2 regions of the Cobetia sp. genome follow, and region 2 is predicted to be linked to the other one. Evidence: predicted binding sites of a transcription regulator. Region 2 holds the regulator's gene; the other holds the start of a gene.
What was found. The regulator PhoB, encoded in region 2, activates phosphate uptake and scavenging genes when phosphate is short. The targets are predictions, from matches to a motif close to TGTCATANNNNTGTCANA.

Region 1: the regulator PhoB is predicted to act here: its motif matches at 9,944-9,961, upstream of AC4FAH_RS06050 (putative 2-aminoethylphosphonate ABC transporter substrate-binding protein).

The regions. Positions count from the first base shown of each region.
Region 1 covers NZ_CFDJES010000040.1:999-15,896, reverse strand. The annotation lists gene AC4FAH_RS06095 (carbohydrate ABC transporter permease) at 1-541, opposite strand, end outside; gene AC4FAH_RS06090 (carbohydrate ABC transporter permease) at 553-1,527, opposite strand; gene AC4FAH_RS06085 (ABC transporter substrate-binding protein) at 1,543-2,811, opposite strand; gene AC4FAH_RS06080 (carbohydrate porin) at 3,228-4,727, shown strand; gene AC4FAH_RS06075 (putative transporter small subunit) at 4,992-5,120, opposite strand; gene AC4FAH_RS06070 (sodium:solute symporter family protein) at 5,174-6,865, opposite strand; partial or broken gene AC4FAH_RS06065 (PAAR domain-containing protein) at 7,459-7,908, shown strand; gene AC4FAH_RS06060 (putative quinol monooxygenase) at 8,205-8,837, shown strand; gene AC4FAH_RS06055 (UTRA domain-containing protein) at 9,173-9,886, shown strand; gene AC4FAH_RS06050 (putative 2-aminoethylphosphonate ABC transporter substrate-binding protein) at 10,031-11,077, shown strand; gene AC4FAH_RS06045 (putative 2-aminoethylphosphonate ABC transporter ATP-binding protein) at 11,140-12,363, shown strand; gene AC4FAH_RS06040 (putative 2-aminoethylphosphonate ABC transporter permease subunit) at 12,363-14,051, shown strand; gene AC4FAH_RS06035 (2-aminoethylphosphonate--pyruvate transaminase) at 14,100-14,898, shown strand, end outside.
Region 2 covers NZ_CFDJES010000002.1:47,788-62,685, forward strand. The annotation lists gene AC4FAH_RS00580 (ABC transporter permease subunit) at 1-1,705, shown strand, start outside; gene pstA (phosphate ABC transporter permease PstA) at 1,702-3,498, shown strand; gene pstB (phosphate ABC transporter ATP-binding protein PstB) at 3,495-4,340, shown strand; gene phoU (phosphate signaling complex protein PhoU) at 4,560-5,285, shown strand; gene cysZ (sulfate transporter CysZ) at 5,482-6,210, shown strand; gene phoR (phosphate regulon sensor histidine kinase PhoR) at 6,397-7,719, opposite strand; gene phoB (phosphate regulon transcriptional regulator PhoB) at 7,727-8,416, opposite strand; gene ubiA (4-hydroxybenzoate octaprenyltransferase) at 8,640-9,530, opposite strand; gene AC4FAH_RS00620 (chorismate--pyruvate lyase family protein) at 9,598-10,155, opposite strand; gene AC4FAH_RS00625 (NAD(P)/FAD-dependent oxidoreductase) at 10,495-11,694, shown strand; gene AC4FAH_RS00630 (HU family DNA-binding protein) at 11,945-12,220, shown strand; gene AC4FAH_RS00635 (hypothetical protein) at 12,394-12,750, shown strand; gene AC4FAH_RS00640 (hypothetical protein) at 12,892-13,308, opposite strand; gene yccS (YccS family putative transporter) at 13,499-14,898, shown strand, end outside.

The sequences.
Region 1 (14,898 bases), on a different contig from region 2:
GTGTGGCGCCGTCCATGATCGCGGCCTCTTCCAGTTCCATGGGCAGCTGACGCATGAAGGTCGTCAGTACCCAGACGGTGAAGGGCAGCGTGAAGATGGTGTAACTGAGAATCAGGCCACCGGGGTTGTTGTAGAGATTCAGGCTGCGAATCACCTCGAACAGCCCGGAGAGCACCGCGACCTGAGGGAACATCGAGACCCCGAGGATGATCAGCATCACGGTGGAGCGGCCGCGAAAGCGCACGCGCCCCAGCGCATAGGAGGCGGTGATGCCCAGCAGCAGCGCGATCAACACGACGCTCAAGGCGATCAGGATCGAGTTGCCGATCGCCTGTAGGAAGCTCTTCTGCGCAAAGATCTGGGCATAGTTGCTGAAGTCCAGAGAGGTCAGCCAGTAGTTGACCTCGAACAGCTCACTGGACGGTTTCAGTGAGGTGATCACCGCGTAATAGAAGGGGAACACGGCGTAGACGATGATGATGGCGATCAAGGCCCATTTGCCGACATGCTTGGCGAGTCGGGTCAGCTGGTAGCGGTTCATCGGAGTCTGATTCATTTCTCCACTCCCAGTTGGCGGCGGCCAAGGTAGAGGTAGACCACGACGGCCAGCGCGATGATCAGGAACAGCATCGTGGAGGCGGCACTGCCGTAGCCCACGTCCTGGAACTCCACCAGTTGCTGGCGGGCGTAGATGGACATGGTCATGGTGCTCGACGAGTTGGAGGTCAGCACATAGATGACATCGAAGACGCGCAGTGCATCGAGAAGGCGGAAGATCACAGCGACCAGCAGGGCCGGGGTGATCAATGGCAGGGTGACACGGAAGAACACCTTCACCGGGTGGATGCCATCGACCTCGGCGGCCTCATAGCAGTCCTTGGGCAGCATCTGCAGCGCGGCGAGTACCAGTAGTGCCACGAAGGGGATGGTCTTCCAGACATCGACCATGATCACGGCCCACATCGACAGATCGGCATCCGCCGTCCAGGCCAGGGGCGCATCAATCAGCCCCAGCCCCATCAGCAGGTGGTTGATGATCCCGAACTGGTCATTGAGCATCCAGGCCCACATCTTGGCGGAGACGATGGTCGGGATGGCCCAGGGGATGAGCACCGCGGCGCGGACCAGCATGCGCCCCTTGAATTCGGCGTTGAGCAGCAGGGCCACGATGATGCCGAAGACGACTTCCAACGACACCGAGATGACGCTGAAATAGACGGTGTTCCAGACGGAATTCCACCACACCGGGTCAGCCAGCAGGCCGTACCAGACGCCGTCGTCCTTCACGAGATAGTTTTCAAAGCCGATGAAGGCGGCGCCGGTCGTGTCCGAGAGCGAGGCATCGGTCAGGCTGAGGTAGAAGGTTCTCAGCAGTGGCCAGCCGGCCACCAGGGCCAGCGCGACCAGCATCGGCGCGAGATAGGTCCAGGCCGCACGTACCCGCTGGCGTCTGACCTTGGTGCCGCGTTTGCGGGTCCGGGCCGAGGGCGTGTCCGTCGGCACTGACTCATTGAGCGTGGTTGTCATGCGAAACCTCCCGGGTTACCAGCGACGACGTTTGATGCGAGCCAGCTCGCCCTTCAGCTGAGCCACGGCCTGGGCGCCGCTCTGCTCGCCGCTCAGCACACTGTGGGTCGCATTGAAGAAGGCGTTACTGACCTGGCCGTAGTTGTCACCGGTGACGGCAGACGGACGTGCCACGGCATTGGTGAAGGTGTCGTAGAGCGTGCCGAAGAAGGGCACGGCGGTGAGCACCTCTTCGTCCTGATACAGCGCCGTGAGGGTCGGGTTGTAGGCGGCCTGGATGGCCCGGCGTTTCTGCTCGGACTCACCGGTGAGGAAGGCCACCAGCTGCGAGGCGAGCTCGGGGTTCTCGCTGTACTTCGAGACCGCCAGGTTCCAGCCGCCCAGCGCCGCCGCGCTTTCTCCCTCGGCGCCGTGGGGCAGCTTGACCACTCCGACCTTGCCAGCCACCTTGCTGTCATCGCTCTGGGTCAGCGACCAGGCGTAGGGCCAGTTGCGCATGAAGACGGCGTTGCCGGACTGGAAGATGCCGCGGGCTTCTTCCTCGGAATAATTGAGCGCCCCCTGCGGGGTGATCTCGCCGATCCAGCTGGCGGCCAGGTCGAGAGCGGAGGCCGTATTGGGGTTGTCGACGGTGATCTCGCCATCGGCATCGACAATGGCGCCACCGTCGTTGCTGGCGACCCATTCCAGCGCATTGCAGGTCAGGCCCTCATAGGCACGCCCCTGGAAGACGTAACCCCACATCTTCTCGCTGCCGGCCTCGCGTTCCTTTGCCTGGATCTGCGTGGCAGTCTCTGTCAGCTCCTGCCATGTCTCGGGAGGTGCGAACCCGTATTTCTCCAGCAGGTCCTTGCGGTAGTAGAGCACCCCGGCATCCGTGAACCAGGGCATGGCCACCAGGCGGCCATCGACCGTGTTGTTGTCGATGATGGTCTTGAAGTGGCCCTGCGATGCCTTTTCGCCGAGCGTCTGGTGCAGATCAAGCAGGTGATTGCCGAGCAGGCCCGGCCAGACCACATCGATCTGCAAGACGTCGATGTCACCGGACTGCGCTGACAGAATCTGCTGGTAGAGCGAGAGGCGTTCCGTCGAGGAATTGGGCGTGGAGACGATATCGACCTCATGGCCGGTCTTGTCTTCCCAGGCAGCGACGCCCTGTTCACAGAATTCCAGTTCGGCCCCGACCGCACCGCAGGAGATGGTCAGGTCCGCGCCCATCGCAGGGGCGGTGGTGGCCGCTCCCAGCAGGGCGAAGCTTGAGGCGATTAGCGTCTTGCGTTGCATGGTGGATCCTCGTCACTTGTTGTTGTTTGACCCGCATCGGACGACTGGGTGGGGGAGAGTCACAACGTCGTCCGATGGTGGCTTCTTAATCGATTAAGGCGTAGTCACAGTCAAACGATTGGCGTCGATATCCGCAACCTGAACTTTGGTCTTACTGTCACCGATATGTCGCCAAAAATGGGAGTTTTACGCGGTGATCGCTCCCCTTTGGTCGAATTTCGACATAAGTCGTGTGTCTGAGAGGCCAGATTGCCACTAGGGTCTTAAACGATTAAGTGAATATGGCGCCTACGACAACGCCAATGACGAAGGCGCCACTTCGCTGATCATCGCCAAGCGAGTGATTCGTCAACAACAACAAGGCTCTCTTCAACATGACAACTCCCCCTCAGCACCCGCTCAAGACCCCACTTGTCATGGCCGTTGCCATAGCGGTCATGAGCACCAGTGGACTCGCCAATGCCGACGGGACAGGCGATATCGAGGCGCGGCTCGCAGAGCTGGAACAGCGTATCGATGACGCCGAACAACGGGCCAGAGCGGCTGAGCGTCGCGCCGCCGAGGCAGAGCGCGCGATGGCCGTTCAGCGCCAGTCGAATGAGGCTGATCAACCCGCGCGCGTGACCGCGCAGACCGAGGACCTCGAAGAGCGTCTGGCGGCCGTCGAGCGCCAGGCCAGTGGCGAAGAAGGTTTCTCCTTCAATGCCTATGCTCGCTCTGGGCTATTGATCGGCGAAGGAGGCAAGAGCATCGAAGGCGGCCCCTATCTCACGCCGGCGGGCTCGGTGGGCGGGGCGGTCGGGCGGCTGGGGAACGAGCCCGACACCTACGTCGAGTCGGTATTCAACTACAAGACCCGCTACGACAACGGGACGAAGGCGCTTTACCGCACCATGATTGCCGACGGAGTAGAGACCAGTAACGACTGGACCTCGGACGAGTCCAGTCTGAACGTACGACAGGTCTTCGTGGAGTTGAGCGATCTGCCGAGCTTTACCGGCGCCTTCGAGAACTCCTCCATCTGGGCGGGCAAGCGCTTCGATCGGGACAACTTCGATATCCACTGGCTAGACAGCGATTTCATCTTCCTCGCCGGGACCGGCGCAGGTATCTACGACGTTCAGCTTGCCGATGACTGGAAAGCCAACTTCTCGGTCTACGGGCGCAGTTACAGTGAATACCCGACAGAGGACTCCGATACTGGCGGCAATACCGACAACCTGACGTTCACCATGAACAACTATGTCGGCCACTGGCAGTGGATGGTCAGTGCCCTGTCGGCGGCAGACAATGAAGAGCGCGCCATGGACACGGGGGTCGAAGCGGCCGATTCCGGCTTCCACACCATGCTGGCCTACCATGGCGACAGCTTCTTTGGCCTCGCCGATGGCAGCTTCAAGGCCGCCGTGCTGCATGGTCGCGGGCTCGGCGCGGAGACCAAGGTCATCGGGGCTGACGGGAACCTGACGGATGACGCCACTTCTACTCGTCTGGGGCTTTACGGCACGACCTATCTCGCACCCAAGTGGCGCTTCGCACCAGCCGTTCTGGCAGAGGTGAGCAAAGATCGCTACGACGACGGAGATGAGTATTCCTGGGCGACCTTCAATGCGCGTCTGGCCAATGAGCTGACGACGAATTTCGAGATGCAGTACGAGCTGAGCTATCAATGGATGGACCTGGACCCCGGCTCGACAGGCAATGCCGTGGAAGGCGGGTATCGCAAGTTCACCATTGCACCGACCTTCAAGCCTGAAGTCGGTGGCTTCTGGAAGCGTCCGGAAATTCGCTTGTTCGCGTCCTGGAGTGACTGGGATGAAGAGCTCAATGATTACTCCGAAGACGATGCCCTCGGGAGTGCAGGCTTTACGGGAGGCGAATGGGCCTTCGGTGTCCAGAGCGAGGTATGGTTCTAGGAGCAGGGTGCTAAGACCGTCATCGCCTGCCAGTGTTTCGATCTTGCCCGTGGAAATGTGCTCGATTTTCTGATGGCCAGCGTGGTCTCAACGACAGTGCCGGCCCCAAGCGGGTCTGGAAGTTCAAGAATGACCCCGCGCATGAGTGGATCGTCGAGCAGGTGTGATAGATAGGCTATTCTTCGGTAAGCTGTAAAAAAGCCCGCCTCTGTACATTCCAGAGGCGGGCTTTTGCGTTCATGGCGTCACATTACGCCAAGAGCTTCATACCAGCTCGCGCTTTTCTTCACGTGCGATGCGACGATCACGTGCGACCGCGCGACAGATGACGGTCAATACCGCCAGGGTGAGTGCTGGCCATATCAGTACATAGGTAGCGAAAAGCAATGTCATGGGGCATGTCTCCTGTTGTCCGTCTTCAGACGTTATCCAGCTTCATGCGAGGCTCAGGCCGCCGGCTGTGGCTGGTTGGGCGCTGAAGTCTTGTGGTCGTCTGCGTCGAGTGCTTCGTCATAGTTGCCGACACGTGCGGTGATGGTGTCGAAGTCGAAGCGCTCCTGGCGGCTGGCGAGGCTCATGACCACACACACCAGAGTGCTGGTGCCGTAAGCGGTCAGTGAGGCGAGCAGAACGGTGTAGTCACGCAGGAAGTCGGTCGCGAAGATCAGCATGGCGATCATGGCGGCGACAGCAGCGATGATGCCGAGAATGCGCCCCAGGAAGCCGAATACCATCAGACCGATGATCACGCCGCCGCCGATGCTGGCGAGCAGCTCGAAGAACAGGCCGCTCATGCCCGTCAGCGGCACCAGTTCAAAGCGTGCCAGGCAGAACATCACCATCGCGACGATGACCGACGTGGTGAAGGCGGTGTTGGTCACGCGATTCCAGAAGCAGCTGGCGATGACCGGGAAAACGATCGCGCCCCACAGAGCCCCGACGAAGACCAGCATCACCAGGATATCCAGTGAGAAGCTGGCGAAGACGATGCCCAGCACTGTGGCGATGATCATGGTCAAGCGGCCGATGAAGAGCATGCGCTTCGGGTCTGGCTTGCCGCGGGCGATATTCTTGCCATAGACATCAGCCATGATGATGGCGGATAGCGCGGAAAGGTCGGAATCCGCGGTAGAGGACAGCGAGCCGATCACCAGAATGAAGAACAGCGCGATGAAGAACGGCGGCAGATACTCGGACACCATCTGCGGGATGAGGTTGTTCATGTCGCCGTTGAGCGGCTCCACCCCGAGTGTCAGTGCCATCAGGCCAATCATGCCCAGGCCGATGACGATGGCGCCATAGCCCAGCGTCGCGGTGAGGAAGGTCGGCTTGATGTGGTCTTCGTTGACGGCGAACAGGCGCTGGGAAATGGTCTGGTTACCGATCGCATAGGCCAGTACAGCGACGAAGAAGGGCGCCCCCTGGTTCAGGATGGCATCCGTCGAGAAGAAGTTGGCCTGCTCAGGCGTCAGATTATCTAGGCCAGCGACCAGCTCCGTCGGGCCGCCCATGGCGAAGAACACCGCTGGAATGATCACGATGGCGATCGCCATCAGGGCAACCAGTTGCGCGAAGTCGGTCAGTACCGAGGCGCGGAAGCCGGACCACAGGGTGTAGAACAGCACCCCCACACCCGCCATGATCACGCCTGCCTGGAAGGACAGCGGTGAGAGCACGGAGACGAGCGCCCCGGCGGCGGTGAAGTTGACCATCAGGCTGATCACGCTACCCAGCAGGTTGGAGAGCGCCAGAATCAGCTGACTGGAGGAGCCGTGGCGCGCATGGATCAGCTCGCCCAGTGTATGCGCATTGGGCGCCAGCTTGCGGAAGCGGCGACCGAAGGGGTAGATGAACAGAATCATCAGTGCACCCCACAGGCCATAGTGGATCGGCCCTGAGACACCATAGGTATAGCCGGAGGTGGCGGCGGCATAGAAGGAGGCCGCCCAGATCCAGGTAGCCGTCATGCTTGCCGCGCCCATGCCGAAGCCAACGCGATGGTTGGAGACCATGAAGGCATCGGCATCTTCATTTTTCTTGCGGATCCCCAGCGTCATCAGGTAGGTGCCGCCATAGAAGGCAAGCAGCAGCAGTACGACAGTCAGGGTAGAGAATTGATATAGCGATTCGTTATTCAAGAACTGGCCCTCGGTAGGGAAACAGGGCGCTACGCAACGCAGTCGCCTAAGGGCAAACGGTTGTCGATAGCGACGAGTAAGGAGGGGAAGGTTCTTAGCCGTGGACGTAGTTCTGCGTCATTTGCTCAAGCAAATGGCATCCAGCGCAGCACGTGGGCCGCGTCATCAATAATCGGCAATCTCGGTCAATGAAGACGGAGTTGGTGGCACTTCCCGGTCAGGCGGGAACTTGGGGGAGGGCGGCGTGGCATGCATCTGCCTTCATCGGAATAATGATATCGCATACGCGTCCTTGTTATCGGTCAAGCCTTGCAAGGGCGCTGATGCGAGTTGTTGGTCAGCCCCAAGCTTGGCAAAACGGTGTTTTTATTTTTTCTCGTTATCAAATTCGTTGGCAACGATAAATTATGCGCATGTCAATGTCCACACCCTGGCGGGGAAAGCTTGCCTCTCATTCACCTCAACGATGATTGGACGAGCGGGTGCGACGATGTTCAGTTGCGTGACACGTGCCAGAGCAGCATGAAAGACATGACGTATTATATAAATAATATTACTCGGCATGAGTTGTGTTTATTTGCTGAGTGTTCTGAATGGTGCCAGAAAGTGAAATAAATCGTTGTCATTACGTCATGCGTATTTCTTGTCCAATGCTTGAGGAAAAGACTCCCTCAATGGCCCAAGCAACGGCTGACTCGGCGTGGAAGAGGACGTTGACACATGGGAGAGCGAGTCTTCAAAGCGGCCCAGCTGTAGGGTCTCGGATGCTCAGTTCCGGCGATGGCGTTATAGTGCCAGGTGATAGCACCACACATGGCGGCAAGGTGGTGTATGCCCAGTCCAACTATCTGTTGGAGGGCAAGCCGGTGGCAGTGGTGGGGGTCATGGTAAGGTGTCCCAAGGATGGCCACAGCATCTGCAGCATCATCTAGGGGCATCCCACCATCAGCTTGAATGGCAAGCCGGTAGCGTTTCACGGCTGTCACACGTCATGTGGGGCGGCGCTGATCTCTGCCGCGAGTGGCAAGCAGGGCCTGGGATGAGGACGTGAGCTGGTCGATGAGTTGTCTGTATTCGTTGATCCTGTAGCCCTGCCTGCGGGATCTTTCGTTCTGAATCTGCGTGAGGCCGCAGTCTCTTGTTTCAAGCGGCGCATTGCAGAGGAAGGGGCTGTATTCACGTTCAAGGTTTCATTGAAAGTCTTTCTCTGCGCCGCGGGTTTTTCAGCCAGGCAGCGAGAGATAGTGTCAGTCACTTCCCGAGACAGACCTGCTGCCACGTGACGTAACAGCTCTTGCCGTTGGGCCTATGACAACCACTGACTATAAGGGGCATCTCCATGCTCACCTTGATCGTGAAATTTGACGTCGAGCCCGAACAACTCGCTACCTTCAAGCAGGCCTTGGCTGACAACAAGCTGGGCTCAGCGGCTGAACCGGAGATGCTGGAAATGCGTTTCTTCGCGGCCAAGGATTCTCCCACCACCATCTTCGCCTACGAGCGCTGGGCAAGCGCCGAAGCTCATCAGGCACATGTGAATCAGCCATACGCGCAAGCCCTGCTGAAACTGGCTGACACGGCGTTGGCATCGCCATTCGAGGTGATGCCCTTGAACGATACTGACCCGGCGCCATTGCATGAGGCGAACCCCAGGCACGTGCAGCCGGAAGATGAGGTATTCAGTATCTTCTTCATCTTCAAGATCAAGGAAGAATATCGCGCTCGATTGCTGCAGCAATTCACCACGCATGTGGCGAAGACGCGCAGTGAGGAGCCGGGCAATCTCGTGTTTGATCTGTATACCATCGACGGGCAGGACGACACGCTGGTGATATACGAGCATTGGCGCACGGAGTCAGACCTGTGGGACATTCACTTCCAGCAGCCCTATGCCATCGAGACAGGCAAGCTCTTGGAGCAGGCCATGGTCGGGGACATGCAGCAGTACCTGAATATCGTCAGCGAGTTCTGAGTTCTCCCGCCGGTCATTCGTTTCCTGTTTACCCATGCGATGCGCAGTCTTTAGAGGCTGCGCATTGTCCGTTCACCCCCTCCTTGAACATCAGCGTGTCATCCCACCGCCATCCACGCCTGTGAGCTCAACCAGGCGGCTGTCATGAAACCCTGCAGCGCCAGCGGCACGTAAGCTGGCAGGCCAGTGCGAGTCACGCGAATGTGATAGTTTCTGGAGCGTCCAGCCGTTTGGCGGCGCAGAGTCCCGGGCATTTTCTTCGCCGGCGGGGCAAGCGGCGCCGTGTTATTACCCGGTAGTGGCAACCCCTTCATCTTTGGTCAGGACCCCTCGTCATGAGTGATGCGTATTACCTCCACCTTACCGATCGCCTGCGCGAACAGCTGAAGGACCCTGATGCCTTTGAAGATGGGCGATTGCCCTCGGAACGCGTGCTGGCCGAGCGCTTCGATACCACGCGCGTGACGTTGCGTCAGGCGTTGGGGCAGCTGGAGGGAGAAGGGCGCATTCATCGCAGCAATCGGCGTGGGTGGTTCGTGTCGCCGCCGCGGCTGGATTACGACCCCACGCGTGACTCCGGTTTCAATGACTATGTGACGGCGCAGGGGCGGCGGCCACGGACGGAAGTGCTGCTGACCGATGTTCAGGCCTACCCACCGGCTGCGCAAGCGCTGGGACTGGCGGCCCAGGCACCGCTCTATCATATTCGCCGCCGGCGTTTCGTGGATGAGCGCGCTGTGCTCAGCGAGTCGATGTGGGTGGTGCCGGAGCGCGCCCCGGGACTGCTCGAGGAGGGCCAGTTCGGGGTGTCACTGTGGGCGGAGCTGCGTGGGCGCTACGGCCTGACGCTGGCCCATCGTGAGCTGCGCTTCTACTCCGAGTCGCTGGGGGAGCAGGCCGCCCGGGAGCTGGGGGTCGCCATGGGCAGCCCCGGTCTGACCGTGCGTCGCGCTACCTTCGATGAGCAGCATCGTCCCATCGGCTATGACGAAGAGCGCTGGCTGCACAATGCGCTGTGCATCACCGTCACGCTCAAGAACAAGCCCTGAACCCGCGCTGCAGGACACTATATGAGGTAACACTGTTTCACTGGGCCTTCAACTGACTGTCACGGGGGTGTCATTCGGCACGCTCATACTCTTGGTATATACCAGATGGCGAGAGCCATTCATTCCAAGCGTTGGAGAGTCCCGATGTCCTTCTTGACCCGTTCCTTCCTCACCCGTTCCTTGCTGGCCAGTGCCGTTGGTCTGGTCGTTTCCCTCAATGCCCAGGCGGCCACCGAGCTCACCGTCTATACCGCGGTGGAGTCCGATGATCTGCAGAAATATGCCGAGCGCTTCCAGCAGGCGCATCCGGATATCGACATCAAATGGGTACGCGACTCCACGGGCGTGATCACCGCACGATTGCTTGCCGAGAAGGACAACCCGCAGGCGGATGTGGTGTGGGGCCTGGCCGCGACCAGCCTGCTGGTGCTCGAGAAGGAAGGCATGCTGGCACGCTATGCCCCCAAGGGAGTCGAGGCGCTGGATACCAAGTTCGTCGACCCTGCCTACCGGGATGGTAAGGACCCGTCCTGGGTCGGGATGGACGCCTGGGTCGCCTCGCTCTGCTACAACACCGTCGAAGGTGAGCGACTGGGAGTGCCCAAGCCGACGTCTTGGGAAGACCTCACGCGTCCCGAGTTCAAGGGCCACGTGATCATGCCCAACCCGAGTTCTTCCGGTACCGGCTATCTGGATGTCGCCAGCTGGTTGCAGCTGTGGGGTGACGAGGGCGGCTGGGATTACATGGACCGCTTGCACGACAATATCGCCCGCTACACCCACTCAGGCTCCGCGCCCTGCAACCTGGCCGGTTCCGGCGAGGCCGTGGTCGGTGTGTCCTTCGCCTTCCGAGGCGCGCGCCTCAAGGCACAGGGCGCACCGGTGGACCTAGTCTTCCCCGAGGAAGGGCTGGGCTGGGACATGGAAGCCGCGGCGATCATGAAGGGCACCGACAAGCGTGAGGCGGCGCAGACACTGATGGATTGGGCCGTGTCCAAGCCGGCCAATGAACTCTACAACGAAGGCTATGCGGTCGTGGCCTATCCGGGGGTGGCCAAGCCGATCGAGCATTATCCGGCCAATATCACCGAGATGATGATCGAGGCTGACTTTGCCAAGGCGGCCAACCAGCGGGATGCAGTGCTCGCCGAATGGCAGCGCCGTTACGACGGCAAGTCCGACAGTCAGTAAGTCACGCCCAGCCACCTTCGTCATTGCCCCGGCGCCTTGCGCCGGGGTCGGGAGTTTCTCGCATGTCTCTTGTGACCGCACCCCCGCGTCATCACGCCTCGCGTCAAGCGCCGCCAGCGACTACCGGCGCCTCGCCTCGCGCGGTATCCGCCCCTGCAGCCCGGGCGCCTGCGCGTAACGCATCGCCTCAGGCACTCACCACGCGTTCTGCGTCGTCAGACAGCATCCACCTCAAGATCAGTGGTCTCACCAAGCGCTATGGCCAGTTCACGGCCCTGAGCGAGATCGACCTCGCGATCCGCGAAGGCGAATTCGTGTGCTTCCTCGGCCCCTCCGGCTGTGGCAAGACCACCTTGCTGCGCGCCATCGCCGGGCTTGCGCCGCAGAGCGAAGGCACCATCCACCAGCGCGGCCAGGACATCTCGCGGCTGCCGCCGCAGGCGCGCGACTTCGGCATCGTCTTCCAGTCCTATGCGCTGTTCCCCAATCTCACGGTGTTCGACAACGTGGCCTATGGGCTACGCAATCGGCGCGATGCGCGTGACGCGATGCGCCGGCGCGTGACGGAGCTGCTCACCCTAGTGGACCTGGCCGGCAGTGAAGGCAAGTATCCGGCGGCCCTGTCCGGGGGCCAGCAGCAACGCGTGGCACTGGCGCGGGCACTGGCGACCGAGCCGGGGCTGCTGTTGCTCGATGAGCCGCTTTCAGCACTGGATGCGCGCGTACGCCTGCATCTGCGCAGTCAGATCAAGGCGCTGCAGGCTCGGCTGGGCGTCACCACCATCATGGTGACCCACGACCAGGAAGAGGCCCTGGCCATGGCGGACCGCATCGTGGTGATGAACCATGGTGTGATCGAGCAGATCGGCACCCCCGCCGAGATCTATCGTCAGCCGGCGAGCGCCTTCGTGGCCGAATTCATCGGCAGCATGAACTTCCTGCAATGCTGTCCCGAGAACGCCAGTACTCTGCGTCTGGGTCAGCAGCGTCTGGAATGCGCGGCGCATGATCTTGAGGGGCTGGATCAGGCGCGTCTGGCCATTCGCCCGGAAGCCGTCTCGCTGTGCGCAGTGGGTGAGGGGCTGCCGGCGCAGGTGGAGCACGTCGAGTTTCTCGGCGCCTTCCTGCGTATCACTCTGACGCTTGAGGGCTGTGGGCAGACACTGTCGGCGGATGTGGCGCTCAAGGACAGTGAGTCACTGGGCGTGCGGGTCGGTGCCCGGGTGGGTGTGCGTCTGCCGTCCGAGGCGATCCGCCTGTACCCGCTGGTGGAGGCGCAGGCATGATGGCGCGTGCATTGCCCTTGTCGGGAAGGCTGTCAGGCGAGTCCGGCTTGCGTCTGTTGATGTTGCTGCTGGCCCTGGCGCTGCTGGTCATCGGGCTGCTGTTGCCGCTGGCCACCATGCTGATCAAGAGCGTGCAGGACCGCAGCGGCGACTTCGTCGGCCTGGCCAACTTCGCGCGCTATGTGCAGACGCCGGCGCTGGTCGGCTCGATCATCAATTCCGTCAGCATCGCGCTGATCAGTACCCTGACGGTGGTGAGTCTGGCGTTCCTGTGCGCGTACGGCATCACCCGCACCTGCATGCCGAGCAAGCGCGTCTTCCGCATGCTGTCCATCCTGCCGCTACTGGCACCGTCACTGCTGCCAGCCATCAGTCTGGTGTATCTGTTCGGCAATCAGGGCTGGTTCAAGGAAGCGTTGCTGGGGGGGAGCATCTACGGCCCCATCGGCATCGTGATGGGCATGACCTTCTGGATCTTCCCGCATGCGCTGATGATCATGATGACGGCGCTCAGTAACAGCGATGCCCGTCTCTATGAAGCCGCGGATGCGCTGGGAACGCCCAAATGGCGCAGCTTTCTGACCATCACCTTGCCGGGGGCGCGCTACGGCATCATCTCCTGTGCCTTCGTGGCCTTCACACTGGCGATCACCGATTTCGGCGTGCCGAAGATCATCGGCGGGCAGTTCAGTGTGCTGGCCACCGATGTCTATCGTCAGGTGGTGGGGCAGCAGAACTTCCAGATGGGCGCGGTGGTCAGCGTCATCCTGCTGTTGCCGGCCTTGCTGTCCTTCGCGGTGGACCGCTGGATCCAGCGCCGTCAGGTCGCGCAGCTCTCGGCGCGCGCCGTTCCCTGGCAGCCGACGCCAAGCCCGCTGCGTGACTGGGTCTTCGCGCTGCTCTGCTACGGCGTGGCCGCCGCGATTCTGGCCGTGATCGCCACCGCCATCTATGCCTCGCTCGTGCAGTTCTGGCCCTACAACCTGAGCCTGACCCTGGATCACTACGCCTTCAAGGCGCTGGCGGGCGGTGGCTGGGACGCGTGGCTCAACTCGCTGACGCTGGCCTTCTGGGTCACCTTGATCGGCACGCTGGTCATCTTCTTCAATGCCTGGCTGACCGAGAAGAGTCAGGGTTATCGTCCGCTGCGCCAGGGGCTGCACTTCATGGCGATGATGCCGATGGCCGTGCCGGGCATGGTGTTGGGTCTGTCCTACATCTTCTACTTCAACAAGGCCGACAACCCGCTGAACTGGATCTACGGCACCTTCGCGATTCTGGTGCTCAACACCCTGGTGCATTTCTATACCGTCTGCCACCTGACCTCGGTGACTGCGCTCAAGCAGCTTGATCCGGAATTCGAGGCGGTCGGTGCCTCACTCAAGGTACCGTTCTGGAAGACCCTCTGCCGCATCACCTTGCCGGTGTCCCTGCCGTCAGTGCTGGATATCTCGGCCTATCTGTTCATGAACGCGATGACGACCGTCTCGGCGGTGGTATTTCTCTACAACAGCGATACCCGACTGGCCTCCATCGCGGTGATGCATCTCGACGAAGCCGGGCACTTCGCCAGCGCGGCCGCCATGGCAGTGCTGATCTTTTTCACCTGTCTGGGCGTCAAGCTGCTGCATGCGGTGGTCAGTCATCTGCTGTTGACCCGTGCCCAACGCTGGCGACAGGCGACCTGATACGCCGTTGGTCGTCTTTTTTTTGTGCAAATTAACTGGTATATACCAATGAGTATTCAACAACCGTACCTGCTGACTCCCGGGCCCTTGACCACCAGTGCGAGCGTCAAGGCCGCCATGATGAAGGACTGGGGCTCATGGGATCAGGACTTCAACACCAAGACCGCCGAGATCTGCCAGCAGTTGCTCCGCTGTGCCAATGCCAGTGAGCACCATGAGTGCGTGCCGATGCAGGGCAGCGGTACCTTCGCGGTCGAGGCGGCGCTGGGCAGTCTGATCGAGCCGACGAGTACGACGCTGGTGCTGGTCAATGGCGCCTATGGCAAGCGGCTGGTCAGTCTACTGACCCGCATGGGGCGCGACTGCGACGTACTGGCGTGGGGCGATGCCGAGGCGCCGTGTGCCAGGGCCGTGGCCGACAGACTCGCGGCAAGTCCCGAGATCGGTCATGTCGCCATGATTCACTGCGAGACAAGCTCCGGGATGCTCAATCCGGTGGCGGCCATCGCCGAGGTGGTGGCAGCACATGGTCGTGAGCTGATCCTCGATTCGATGAGTGGCTTCGGGGCGCTGGAGATCGATGCGCAACGTACCCCGTTTCTGGCGCTGATCTCCTCGGCCAACAAATGCTTCGAAGGGGTGCCGGGGTTCGGCTTCGTGATCGCTCGGCGTGATGCGCTGCAGGCGGCACAGGGACGTAGTCACTCGCTGTCGCTGGACCTGCACGATCAATGGCAGTACCTCAAGCGCACCGGGCAATGGCGTTATACCCCGCCGACTCACGTAGTGGCGGCGTTCCACCAGGCGCTTAAGGAACACGCCGAGGAGGGCGGCATCGCGGGCCGCC
Region 2 (14,898 bases):
GTCGCACGCTACCGCCGGCGCGCTGGGTGACGATGCAGCAAGCCAGACGCCGCTCTCCGAGTGGCAGCAGCAGTGGTTGCCGGGCACGGCCAGGCTGTCTTCGCAGCAGGGGCGTCTGCTGGTCACCGCTGACCGCGATGGCTTCACCCAGTGGCAACTGAGCGAGGCCTCCACCGGGACCAAGCCGCTGGCGCGCAAGCTGGCACATCACGCTATGGCCTCTTCTGCCTCCGCGTCATCGCCGGCGATCACCGCGATCAGCGTCCTGCGTGGCGGCAGAAGCCTGATCGTCGGAGACGCCGCCGGTGGCCTGAGCCATTACCTGTTGCCGGCGCATGCGCAGCCGCTGGTCAAGGCCGGCGTCTTTGACAGTGACCTGTCGGCGCCGGTGGTGACGATGGCTGCCGCCCATCACAGCCTCGGCTTTGCCGCGCTGGACGCCAACGGCCGCCTTGGCCTCTATCTGGCCACCAGCGAGCGTCGCCGTCAGGTGCTGGACTGGCTGGACGCCGCCCGGGTCGCGGCTGGCGTGACGCTGGAATTTGACAATGATGACCGCCGCTTGCTGGCATCGGCGACCCGGGAGGCAAGGCTGCCCGCTCAGGAAGCGTCGCTGGGGGCGCTCGGCAAGGCCTATGCGGGGCTTGCGATACACGACCCGCATCAGGCCGTCGGGCTCGACGCCATCTTCGGCAAGGTCTGGTATGAGGGACGCGCAGCGCCGGAGTGGATCTGGCAGCTGGAGAGCACCGGTACCCACGAACCCCGTCTGTCGCTGGTGCCCATCATGTGGGGCACGCTCAAGGCGGCGCTGGTCGGGCTGCTGTTTGCCGTGCCGTTGGGGCTCGGCTGTGCCATCCATGTCGCCTGCTTCATGGCGCCGCGCCAGCGTTCCCGCATCAAGCCGCTGCTGGAGATGATGGAGGCGCTGCCGACCGTGGTGATCGGCTTCATCGCCGCGCTGGTGGTCGCGCCCTTCGTCGAGCGTGAGCTGATGGCGGTGTTGCTGGGGCTGGTCCTGATTCCGCTGGGCACCATGGTGGCCGGCTTCCTGTGGACCCTGTCGCCGCGCGTATGGCGTAATCTGCTGCCGGAAAACATGGCGGCCTTCGGGCTGTTGCCGCTGCTGTTCGTGCTGCTGTGGCTGGATGTGACCATCGCCGGCCAGGTCGAGCAGTGGTGGTTCGACGGCGACCTACGTCAGTGGCTGTTCAGCCACTACGGCATCGATTACGCCCAGCGCAACACCCTGGTGACCGGCATGGCGCTGGGGCTGGCGGTGATGCCGACCCTGTTCACGCTCAGCGAGGATGCCCTCTCGTCGGTGCCGCGCGGTCTGGCCGCAGGCTCCGCGGCGCTTGGCGCGACGCCATGGCAGAGTCTGCGCCGCGTCATCCTGCCTGCCGCTGCGGTCGGGCTGTTCTCGGCGATGATGATCGGCATGGGGCGTGCCGTCGGTGAGACGATGATCGTGCTGATGGTGGCCGGCAATACGCCGCTGGTGGATGCCAGTCTGTTCGAGGGCCTGCGTTCACTGGCCGCGACCCTGGCCATCGAGCTGCCGGAGGCCGAGGTCGGCAGCAGCCACTACCGCTTGCTGTTCCTCGCTGCCCTGGCATTGTTCGTCTTCACCTTCGTGGTCAATACGCTGGCGGAAGTGCTGCGACAGCGCTTCACGCCGCCCAATCAGGGGAGCTGGGGATGAGTCACCCTGACACCAATCGCGCCAGCTCCTCACTGCTGCGCCCGCGCGAGCCGCTGGTCGGGCGCCTGCAGCGCTACTGGCGCGACGGCGGCCCGTGGGGCTGGCTGAATGCCATGGCGGTCAGTGTCTCGCTGGTGCTGGTGCTGGGCCTGCTCAGCCTGCTGGTGGTGGGCTCCTTCAGTCACTTCTGGCCCTCACGGCTGGTCGAGGTGGAGCTGACGGCGCAGCCGGGCCAGAGTCCCACGGCGCTGACCACCACGCGCGGTGAGCCAGCGGCCGACAATCGCCATCTGCTCGGCGAGCTGATGCACGAGGAGATGCGCCGTGTTACCTCGGGCGAGGGGGATGACGCTCGCCAGCAATGGTGGCTGCTGCAGACATCCTCACGTGACGGGGCCGCGGCCAGCTGGCAGTGGCTGCCGGAGACGCTGCTCGACAGGATGACCTTCCCCAGCCAGGCGCTGATGCTGGAAATGCGCGACGGCCGCACTCTCTACGGCATGCCACGGGCGCTGAGTGACCCGATGACAGGGGAGATGGACCACACGCCCGATGTCGGCGACGGACCTGTCCGGCCCTTGTCCGAGGACGCCGAGCCGCTGTTTGCCCGCCTGAAGATGATCGAGAGCGAGCGCCGCCAGTTGCAGGCACTGCGCCTGGACAGTGAAGCCTTGAGCAGTCGCTATCAGGCGCTGCAGCAGTCGCTCGAATCCCGGCGCAGCGCCACTGCTGACGGTGACCCGGCGCGGACTCAAGAGGACGCTGAGCTCGAGCAGCAGATGCAGGAGGAGTTGGAAGAGGTGCGCAGCGCCTTCATCGAGCGTGAAGGTCAGCTGAGTGCCCTGCGGGATGCGCTGGCGGGCGGTCAGTTGCTGCTGGGCGGCAATGGCGGCTACGAAGGCCGCATCGCGCTCGATGATATCCGCAATGCCTGGCGGCCCAATGCGATGGGCTTCAGCGGCCGGCTGATGATGACGTTCAAGCGTTTCCGTGACTTCGTGGCCGGCGCGCCTACCGAGGGCTTCGGTGGCGTCTGGCCCGCCATCTTCGGCACCGTGCTGATGGTGGTACTGATGTCGATCATGGTGATGCCCTTCGGCGTGATGGCGGCGCTCTATCTGCACGAGGTGGCCCATCAGGGACGCCTGACGCGCCTGACGCGCATCGCGCTGCGCAACCTGGCCGGGGTGCCCTCCATTGTCTACGGCGTGTTCGGTCTCGGTTTCTTCGTCTATGGACTGGGCGCCGGAATCGATGAGCTGTTCTATTCCGAGCGGCTGCCGACGCCGACCTTCGGGACCGGCGGCATTCTGTGGGCCTCGCTGACGCTGGCCCTGCTGACCTTGCCGGTGGTGATCGTCGCCACGGAAGAGGGGCTGGCGCGCGTGCCGCGTCGTCTGCGCGAAGGTGCGCTGGCGCTGGGGGCGACACGCCTGGAAACGCTCAAGCGCGTGGTGATTCCGGCTGCCTCGCCGGCGCTGATGACGGGGCTGATTCTGGCCGTGGCGCGTGCGGCGGGCGAAGTCGCGCCGCTGATGCTGGTCGGGGTGGTCAAGCTGGCCCCGGACCTGCCGCTGGATGACAGCTTCCCGTGGCTGCATCTGGACCGAAAATTCATGCATCTGGGGCATCAGGTCTATGATCTGGCCTTCCAGAGCAGCGACGCCTTCAGCAGTCGGCCGCTGGTCTACGCGACCGCGCTGGTGCTGGTGGTCGTGATTCTATGCCTCAATCTGAGTGCCATTCGCCTGCGTCACATGCTGGCACAACGTTACAAGGGAGCCACCGAATGAGGCGTGACTCTGAACAGCCCAAGCCCCAGTTGTTTCTTCAGGAGACGCCTGCGCGGCCGGCTGAGGACATCTGCCTGGAAACCCGTCACCTGAGCCTCGATTATCAGGCACGTGTCGGCAAGGAGAACCAGACGCGCCGCGCACTGGAGGATGTCAGCCTGCAGATCGCACGCAAGCGCGTGACGGCCTTCATCGGCCCTTCCGGCTGCGGCAAGTCGAGTCTGTTGCGTACCTTCAATCGCATGACCGATCTCGACGAACAGTCACGTCTTTCCGGCAAGGTACTGCTCGAGGGCGAGGACATTCATGCGCGCGGCGTGGACGTGCCGATGCTGCGCCGCCGGATCGGCATGGTCTTCCAGACGCCCAACCCCTTTCCGATGTCGGTCTACGAGAACGTGGCCTTCGGACTGCGGCTGGTCGGCGAGAATGACAAGCGCCACCTCGATGACAAGGTCGAATCCTGTCTGCGCTCCGCGGCGCTCTGGGAAGAGGTGAAGGACCGCCTGCACGACAGCGCGCTGGGGCTCTCGGGTGGCCAGCAACAGCGGCTGGTGATCGCGCGGACGCTGGCGGTCGAGCCGGAGGTGCTGCTGCTGGATGAACCGGCCTCGGCGCTGGACCCCATCTCGACGCTCAAGATCGAGGAGCTGATCCGTTCGCTGCGCTCGCGCCTGACACTGATCATCGTCACGCACAACATGCAGCAGGCCGCGCGGGTGTCAGACGATACCGCCTTCCTGCATGAGGGCCGCCTGGTGGAATTCGCCCCGACCGATCAGCTGTTCACCAACCCGCGGCGCCGCCAGACGGAAGACTACATCACGGGGCGTTTCGGTTAGCGCGCTCATGCGCGAACGTGCAGCCAGGTAGCCCTTTCGTCCTGATATTGCTGACGATGGCGGCCAGATAGCGCCTTTGCGCCATGGGTGAAACATAACTGCAATCAAGTGTCGGCATGCTGAGGGGGAGCCCGCTGTGTCAGTCAGTAGTGGGCCATACTTGTCACGTCATTCATGTCACGCCCCCTGACTCGGTGGGCGACTTTCCGGGAGAGGGAAATGGATATCACCAGCGATTCGCACGGCAAGCATATCTCAGAGCAGTTCAATCACGAGCTGGATGCACTGAAGACACACCTGCTGGCCATGGGCGGACTGGTAGAGAAGCAGCTGCAGGATGCCGTCACGGCATTGCTGGAAGGCGACAGTGAAACCGCCACGCGGGTGCGCGACAACGACAAGGCTGTCAACGACATGCAGCTCAAGATCGATGACGAGTGCACCCGGGTGCTGGCCCGCCGTCAGCCGGCGGCCTCCGACCTGCGCCTGGTGCTGGCCGTCATCCGCGCCACCTCCGATCTCGAACGTATCGGTGATGAATCGAGCAAGATCGCACGCAATGCCATCTCGCTGGTCGAGAATGGCCAGAGCCCGCGCGGCATGGTCGAGGTGCGTCACCTCAGTCAGCACGTGCGCAGCATGGTGCGTGACTCCCTGACGGCCTTCGCGCGCTTCGATACCGACCTTGCCCTCAAGGTACTGCGTGAAGACGCCTCGGTGGATCTGGAATATCAGAGCGCGATGCGCTCGCTGATGACCTTCATGATGGAAGACGCGCGCCAGATCACGCCGGTGCTCAATGTGATGTGGATTCTGCGTGCGCTGGAGCGCATCGGTGACCACGCCGACAACCTGGCCGAGTACGTCATCTTCCTGGTCAAGGGCGTGGACGTGCGTCACACCGATACCCATGACCTGAAGCCGCAGGACCTGGACAAGAAGTGAGCTGACGCGCTTCCCTGCCCCTGTGTCGCCTCTTTCGCCCCGCACCTGCCCACCGGCAGGCCGCGGGGCGATTGCGTCGTGGGAGCGCGAGCGGTGTCAGGCGGCCGACAGCTGCGCCGCGCAGGCGGGAGTGCTAGGGTGTGGCTCCGGTCAGCCCGCTGGCTGGCCGGTTCTTTTGAGATGACGAGGACGTCGCATGATTGATGCCGTATCGGCGCTGGTCCGCGGGACCCGCATGGTCTATACCCCCGGGCTGCGCCGCTTCGTATTCGTACCGCTGGCGATCAACCTGGTGCTCTACAGCATCACGCTGTGGGTGTTGTTCAACCAGTTCGGTGGCTGGATCGATTACTGGATGCTCAAGGTACCGGCGTGGCTGGACTGGCTCAGCTGGTTGATCTGGCCGGTGCTGGTGGTGAGTCTGTTGCTGGTGGTGTTCTTCACCTTCAGCCTGGTGACCAACCTGATCGCCGCGCCCTTTTACGGCATTCTGGCCGAGAAGGTCGAGCATCGTCTGGATGGCACCCTGATCGATGATGATCGCGGCCTGATGAAGATCGGCGTCGACTCGCTGGGGCGTGAAATGGCCAAGCTGGGCTACTTCATCCCGCGCATGATCGCGCTGTTCATCATCGGCTTCATCCCGGGCCTGAACCTGCTCTCGCCGCTGTTGTGGGGACTGTTCTCGGCCTGGAGCATGTCGATCCAGTACCTCGACTACCCGATGGACAACCATCAGGTCAGCTTCGGTGACATGAAGCAGCGCCTCAAGGCGCGCTGGTGGCCCTCACTGACCTTCGGCGCCGCGGTGTTCGTCATGACGCTGGTGCCGCTGGCCAATCTGCTGTTCATCCCGGGCGCCGTCGCCGGGGCGGTACTGATGTGGCAGAGCCACTACCGTCAGTTGCCGGCGCCGCGTCGTTGAGACAGCCTGTCGCAGAGCTGGCTTGTCGCTGAACTGACTCGTCGCTAAGTTGGCACGTCGCTGAAATAGCCGCAGCGTCGTCTGATTGACCAAACGAAACGCCCCGCAGTCGCCTCCTTTCGAGGTGGCTGCGGGGCGTTCTGCGTTGGGCTGGCGTCCGGGTCAGATCATCACTGAATCAGCCCATCACTGGGCTAGCGCACTGCTGGCCTGGGGAGCGCTCGCCTGGCAGGCGCGCTCGTCGGGGAAGCGACAGCGGAAGCGCGCACCCTCGCCGGGGTGGCTGTCGATCTCCAGATGGCCCTGATGACGAATCAGCACATGCTTGACGATGGCAAGCCCGAGGCCGGTGCCTCCCGTGGCGGTGCTGCGGCCCTTGTCGATGCGGTAGAAGCGCTCGGTCAGGCGCGGCAGGTGGACCGGGTCGATGCCGTCCCCGTCATCTTCCACCTCGACCAGCAGGCCCTGGTCATCCGCCTTCCAGCGCAGGGTGATATGGCAGTCTTCGGGGGTGTAGCGCACCGCATTGAATACCAGATTCGAGATCGCGCTGCGCAGCTCCTGCTCCTCACCGCGCAGAGACACGCTGGCATCGGCCTCGATGGAGAAGGTGTGGCGCCCCTGGGACAGGCCTTCGGCGTCGTCGCGGATATGGCCGAGCAGGGCGCTCATGTCGATGCAGCGACCGTTGTCGGACAGCTCGTCGGTTTCCAGGCGTGACAGGGTCAGCAGGTCCTCGACCAGGTGCTGCATGCGGTCGGTCTGGCTCTGCATCTGGCCCAGTCCACGCTGCCAGCGCGGTGGCAGGTCATCGGCGTAATCGGAGTAGGTCTCGAGATAGCCGGCCAGCACCGTCAGCGGCGTGCGCAGCTCATGGGAGACATTGGCCACGAAGTCGCGGCGCATCTCTTCAAGACGATAGAGGCGGGTGACGTCACGCAGCATGACCAGACGCTCGTTGTCACCGAACAGGGTGATGGAGATCTGCAGCGTCAGGTTGTCAGACAGCGGCGACTGGAGCGTCAGCGGCTCGCGGTAGGCCAGCCGATTGAAGTAGTCGATGAAGACGGGGTCACGCAGATAGTTGGTGATGTGCTGACCGCGGTCGTGGCTGGCCTTGAGACCGACCAGCTGCTCGGCAGCGCTGTTCCACCATTCCATGTCACCGTGGTTGTCCAGCATCACCAGGCCGTCGCGCATGGCCTCCGAGGATTCCTGGATACGGTTGAGGATGCTGCGCAGTCGCTCCTGAGCCTGACGCTGGCCCTTCTGGTAGCGGTAGAGACGATCGAGCAGGTCTCCCCAGACGCCATCGCCGGGCGGCGGCTCTTCATGGGGATTGGTGATCAGCCAGGTGTAGAGGCTCTTCAAGTGCTTGAGATGGACGAACAGATACAGCGAAAGACCCAGCGCCAGGCCCCAGCCTAGATGGCCCAGCAGGCCACCGATCAGGCCGAAGCCACCGGCAAGGTAGCCGAGGCGCCATAGCTCGTTGGTCCAATAGCGCATGAATCCCTCAGGCCTGAGCGCTGAAGCGGTAACCGGTGCCGCGGACGGTCTGGATCAGATGCTGATGGCCTGTGCCCAGCGCCTTGCGCAGGCGACGGATGTGCACGTCCACGGTGCGCTCCTCGACATAGACGTTGCCGCCCCATACCTGATCGAGCAGCTGACTGCGCGTGTAGGCACGCTCCTGATGCGTCATGAAGAACTGCAGCAGGCGATATTCGGTCGGGCCGACATCCAGCGAGTTGCCGTGGGCGGTGACGCGGTGGCTGGCCGGGTCGAGCATCAGGCCTTCGACTTCCACCGCCTCCTCGACCCCCTTGGGAGTGGTGCGACGCAGCACGGCCTTGAGGCGGGCGACCAGCTCGCGCGGCGAGAAGGGCTTGGTGATGTAGTCGTCGGCACCGGCTTCCAGGCCTTGAATCTTGTTGTCTTCCTCGCCCTTGGCGGTCAGCAGGATGATCGGCAGCTCCGAGGTGGTCTCGTCACGCTTGAGACGCCGCGCGAGCTCCAGGCCACTGGTGCCCGGCATCATCCAGTCCAGCAACAGCAGATCGGGCTTTTCATCGACGACGATGGCGTGGGCGTCCTGGGCATTGTCTGCCTCCAGCACGCGGTAATCCGCCATTTCGAGGGCAACGGCGATCATCTCGCGAATCGAGGATTCATCGTCGACAATCAGTACGGTCTTGGAGCTCATCGCTAGATCCCATGCAGCAGTCGGCGCACGCGCCAGAATGACAAGTCGATGACGATTACAACCCGCTTATATGACAACGAGATGACAACTGCCAGCATGGCAGCTTGCACGCAAGCCTGCCAGCCGCCTTGGAGGCGCGGCAGGCAGGCATGAACCGTGGGCTGGGGAGCAACAGAGGGCAGGGGTCGCTTTAAATCAAATAAAACTAATGTTTATGCAGGAGTCAGCTCATCGGCCAGGTCGCCAGGGCGATACCGGCGAAGATCAGCAGACCCGTCCAATGATTGTTGAGGAAGGCCTGGAAGCAGGGCGCACGCTCACGCTCACGGATCAGACGTTGCTGCCAGACGAAGGTGACGGCGGCGGCAGCCAGTCCCAGCCAGTAGAAGATGCCCAGCGCCAGCTGCAGGCCGATGCCGATCAACACCGCCAGCATGCCCAGCTGCAACAGGCCGATCATCAGCTTGTCGGCACGCCCGAACAGCACGGCGGTGGACTTGATGCCCACCTTGAGGTCGTCGTTGCGATCGACCATCGCGTAGGCGGTGTCGTAGGCCACCGTCCACATCAGGTTGGCCGCGAACAGCCACCAGCCGTAGGTCGGCACCTCCTCCAGCGTCGCGGCGAAGGCCATCGGAATCGCCCAGCCGAAGGCGGCGCCCAGTACTACCTGGGGCAGATGATGGAAGCGCTTCATGAACGGATAGCTGGCCGCCAGCAGTACGGCGACGATCGACAGCAGCACCGTGGTCAGGTTGGTGAAGCACACCAGCACGAAGGCGGCCGCGACCAGCCCCCCGAACAGTGTCAGCGCCTCGCGCTCCGAAATGCGACCCGAGGTCAGCGGCCGGTCACGCGTGCGCTCGACATGCTTGTCCCAGTGGCGGTCGGCGTAGTCGTTGATCACGCAGCCGGCGGCGCGCATCAGATAGACCCCGGCGATGAAGATCAGCAGGGTCGTGCGCTCGGGAATGCCATCTGCCGCCAGCCACAGTGCCCACAGGGTCGGCCACATCAGCAGCCAGGTGCCGATGGGGCGGTCCAGCCGTGTCAGGGCGAGGTAGTCGGCCAGTCTGGAAGGACGCGAAGCGGCGGAAGTGGATGACGCGGTCATCGGGGCTCCTGGGCGGGTGGTAGTGGGCAAGGGAAGAGAGGGAAACGAGGCCAGTCGGGCGCAAGGCTCAGGCCAGTTGCAGCGCGTGCTGGAAGGCCGGTGTGAAGCCCTCCTGCACCAGCACCTTGAAGCGACCATGCGAGAACATCGAGCGGCGCATCCACCGACTGGTGGTGCGGGCCAGCGGCCTGGGGCTCGAAAGCACCAGCGGGGCGCGGCTGACATCGATGGCACTGCGGGTCAGGTCGGGCTGGCGAAACAGCCAATGGCCCAGCGAGCGCTCACCCAGCGTCGAGAGGCGATGACCGTGGGCCAGGTCCAGCGCCGCCAGCGAGCGTGCGATCACCCATGGCGTATCGCCATGACAGAGTGCCACTTCGCGCCGCCAGACATGCCGGCGCGGGCCGATGCCCAGCAGGCGTGCCTCATCCAGCCGCGCGGGGCCGGTGTCCTGCAGCAGCAGGCGCACGCGCAGGCCCTGGATTGGCTGGCCATCGCGTTCATCCTGCTGTTGCATGGCGCTGGCAAGACGCTGGGTCAGCGAGTCCGTCGAGGAGAGCCACGCCCACCAGCCGGCCGGCATGACACCCTGCAGCGCGGCAGCCGGCTGCCAATGACGGCGCACCGCCGCCGAAGCAGCGGGTGCGGCGCGCGTGGGCGAAGGCCAGCGAGGCGCAGGCTGGCACAGGGACTCGGCTGACGAATGAGGCGCCTCACAGGTGGAGGTCTGTGGCGTGAGCGCTGCGCGATGAGGCTCGCCTGCTGGGCATCGGACCACGGTGAATTCCCTGTCAGGATGACGAAATGGCGAGTCTAGCATGGCCGGGCGGCAAGGCCTCCCGCTCAGGCATGCCTGCACTGCTGGCGGGCTGGTATGCTGGGCGCATTCATCGGCGTTCATGACGGACGCTGTTGGCGCTCTTTCATCAGCGCTTCCCTCGGATCGATCTCAGGAGATGGTGCCATGCGCGACCCACGCACCCTTGTCATCATTGGTACCGGCATGGCGGGCATTGGTCTGGCGCGCGCGCTGCGTGCGCGTGACAAGGACAGCCGGCTGATCCTCATCAGCCAGGACAGCGGCCACGATTACGCCAAGCCGATGCTGTCCACCGCCTTCGCCAAGAAGATGTCGGCCACCGACCTGTCGCGTCAGGCGCCGGTGGCGCTGGTGGACGAGCTGAATGCCGAGCTGCGTACCCATCAACGCGTCACTGCCATCGACGGTGATGCCCGCCAGCTATGGCTGGGCGAGGAGTGTCTGGCCTATGACGAGCTGGTGCTGGCACTCGGTGCCGCGCCGCGTCGTCCCTTCCCCGTCGCCGCGGAAGTGGCCTCACGCGTGCAGAGCATCAATGACCTCGACGACTATGCGGCCTTCTGCGCGACGCTGGCGAAGGCCCGCGAGCGTGGGGAAGACGGGCACGTGGTGATTGTCGGTGCCGGACTGGTCGGCTGTGAATACGCCAATGATCTGACGGCCGCCGGCCACCGCGTCACCCTGGTCGCGCCGGAGGAAACTCCGTTGGATGGATTGTTGCCGCAAGCACTGGGGCAGCGTCTGGGCGCGGCGCTGGATGGGCTCGGTGTGACGCGTCGCCAGGGCGAGATGGTCGAGACCATCGCCGCCAGCTCAGGCGAGGAGGCCGAACGTCAGGCCGCGCCGGTCGAGGTGCGCCTGCAGAGCGGTCGTCGCCTGACGGGCTCCGTGGTTCTGCTGGCCACCGGGTTGGCGCCGCGCATTCGTCTGGCGCAGGCCGCAGGCCTGAGCGCCGGCGGCGACGGCATCCGTGTCGACCGCCACCTGGCCACCTCACAGCCGCATATCTGGGCGCTGGGCGATTGCGCCAGCGTCGAGGGCGTCAATGCCATGTATGTCCAGCCGCTGCAGATGGCCGCGCGCACCCTGGCAGCCAACCTGTGTGGTGAGCCAAGCGTGCTCGACTGGAAGGCGTGGCCGGTGCTGGTCAAGACACCGGCCTTGCCGGTGGTGGCCTATCCGCCGCGTTCGGCCGTGGCGCGCTGGGAAATCAACGGTGAAGGCGATGACCTCGAAGCGCGTGCACTGGATATGAACGAACGCTTGATTGGATATGCGTTGACAGGCGCCGCCGTTCGCAGGAAAGTCGAGCTAGCGCGGCAGGCGCCGCCGTTGCTAGGCTAGGCGATGCCATGATCGATGGTCGTAAATCCCTTGCTGCCAGCGCGGTCAGGCACGATAGTGAATGCTCCGTCAGACATGCTGCTCAGCGGGCGTCGTCTGACAGAATGCTGCCATCGACAGGTTTGATACGGCAAAGCTTGCCGGGAGCGGATTGCGTCGCCGCCATACGCCACCGCTAGCAAGTGCAAGAACAACAATGGAAACGGCGGCTTGGCCGCCCGTGCAGAATGCCAAACCAGGAGGGCTTTTCATGCGCAAGCCAGAACTCGCTGCGGCCATCGCCGAGCGTGCGGATCTATCCAAGGACAAGGCCAGTCAGGTACTGAACGTGATTCTCGACGAGATCACTCATACCGTGGCCAAAGGCAATGACGTCTCACTGATCGGTTTCGGGTCATTCACCGTGCGCCAGCGTGCGGCGCGTACCGGCAAGAACCCTCAGACAGGCAAGCCGCTGACCATCCCGGCCAGCAAGACCGTTGCCTTCAAACCCGGCAAGTCGTTGAAGGATGCAGTGACCAAGTAACCTCGGCTCGTGCTTCAGCGCAGACCCGGGGTGGCTGTCGCCATGGCTTTCAATCGTCGTCATCAAAAGCCCTGTCGGCTGTCATGCTGATGCCACCGGTTCCGCCCTGCGGGGCCGGTGGCATTTTCATATGGCCTGCGTGACCGACGCTTCGCGATTCAAGGAATGACACCATGAAGCTCAAGATATTGCTGTGGGTGCTGGGTCTGCTGCTCAAGCGGGCCTTCAAGCGTGACCCCGAATTTCGTGCCGAGCTGGAAAAGCGTCCGCTGGACTGGGGCGTCGCGACCGAAGACATGAGCATCGCGCGTCACTACCGCATGTCCCACGCGGGCGTCACCACGGGCAGTGGCCTGCCGGTGGATACCGAGCTTGAGCTGCGCTTCGCCGATAGCGACAGTGCGGTGGCCTTTCTGCTCAAGCCCTCGCCGCGTGCCTTCCTGCAAGGCCTGATGGACCAGCGCGTGCGGCTGGTCGGCGATTCGGCCCAGCTCAACCGCTTGCAGTCATTGCTCAAGCGCATTCGCTGAATGGCCCTGTGCCGTGCCTGCATGAACGAAAGACGCCCCGCTGAGAGAATCAGCGGGGCGTTGTTTTTGTCATGAGCAGTTGTCGCGAGCCTTTACTTGCGAGGGGCTGTTCGAGAAGACCCTCTCAACGCCCTCGAGGCGTCACAGCAACTGCTTGAGGCCCGGAATGCCTTCGAGCACCTGATCGACCACGCCATCGCCGGCTTCTTCCCGCGCATAGCTCAGCGTCTCATCGGCTACGCCGCGCGCCTGGTCCATGTTCAGGTCCAGCCCCATCAGCTTCTGGCCCAGTTCCAGCGCACCGCCACCGCCACCGCCGGTGAAGGCGCTGACGGCGCCCATCAGGCCGCCCATGAGGCCACCGCCACCGGACTCGGCGGCTTCCTCGCCTGCGCTGCCGATCAGGCCTTCCGCTCCCGGAATGGCGCCCAGCAGTGAGGCGGCCGGGCCATCCGGCCCCTGCTCACGCACGAACTTGAGAACCATGCCGACCGCCTGCTCGGCGATTTCCGGTGACAGCCCGAGGGAGCCAGTGACGCGTTCGATAAGAGGATGCATCGGTATTCTCCATGAAAGCCAATGAGGTCAGGAGTCTTCAGAGTGGCACGTCGCGGCGATTCGACATTCGACGCGCCCGCCAACGCTTGCATGCGCCATGGCTCTCGGACACGGCAGAACGGGGTGTTATGCTAGCGATATAAATCTAAAGTCTAATGCGCTGCCCGGCGCCCTGGTCACGGAACACTTCATGACACGCTCTCTCCTGGACTCCCTCATGCACTCCCTGCGTCGTCTGTGGACGCTGGATGCCTTCAGCTATTCGCTACGCATGTTGATCGCGCTGGGTGGCGTGATGGCGGTGGGGTTCTGGCTCGACGAGATGGCGGTGGTGATTCCGCTGTTTCTGGGCGTGATCGCCTCGGGGCTGGCGGAAACCGATGATCACTGGCGCGGCCGACTGCGCGCGCTGGGCATGACGCTGGCCTGCTTCAGCATCGCCGCCGTCTCGGTGGAGCTGTTGTTCGGCATGCCGCTGCCCTTCGTGATCGGGCTGGCGCTGGCCACCTTCGCGATGCCGATGCTGGGCGCCATCGATGCCCGCTACGGCGCCATCGCGCGCGCCTCGTTGATTCTGGCCGTCTACACCATGATCAGCCTCGAGCAGCAGCATGGAGATGGTCAGATCGCGGTGCTGGAGCGCAGCCTGCCCGAGTGGCTGCGGGAGCCGGGGCTGGGCATCAATCTGGTTCAGCCGTTGCTGCTGGTGGTGGGGGCGTCCTGGTATGGCCTGCTCTCGGTCGTGTGGTGTGCGCTGTTCTCGCGCCAGCCGCTCAAGCACAGCATGGCGACGCTCTACCGTGAGCTGGGGCGCTACCTGATTCTCAAGGCGCAGCTGTTCGAACCGCTGCGCAATGTCGACCAGTCCGCCCGGCGTCTGGCGCTGGCCGAGCAGAACGGTCGCGTGGTGGTGGCGCTCAACCAGACCAAGGAGATGGTCTTCCGGCGCCTCGCCGGGCGGCGCGATACCACCAAGCTCGACCGCTACCTGCGCCTCTACTTCATCGCCCAGGACCTCCACGAGCGCGCCAGCTCCAGCCATTATCCTTACGGGCAGCTCACCGACGCCTTCTTCCATCACGACATCCTGTTCCGCTGTCAGCGCCTGCTGGAGCAGCAGGGGCGCGCCTGTCGCGGGCTCGGCAAGGCGCTGTTGATGCGCCAGCCCTTCGATGCCAGTGACAGCCAGCAGGCGCTGGAAGACCTCAATGCCTCGCTCGTCTATCTCAAGCAACAGCAGCGGCCCGAGTGGCACCATCTGATGCAGGCGCTGGAAGCCCTCGCCAGTAACCTGCGCCTGATCGAAGGCCAGATCGCGCGCCTGAATGATCTCGAAGCCGTCAGCAATGAAAACGACAACAGCCTGCTGGACCGCTCGCCCCACGGCACGCGCGACATGTTCGAGCGTATCCGCAGCCACCTGACGCCGCGCTCGCCGATCTTCCGCCATGCGCTGCGCCTGACCGCGACGCTGGTGGCCGGCTATGGCGTGCTGCTGGCGGTGCACCCGACCCAGGGCTACTGGATTCTGCTGACCGGGCTGTTCGTGTGTCGTCCCAGCTACGGCGATACGCGCCGCACGCTGGCGCA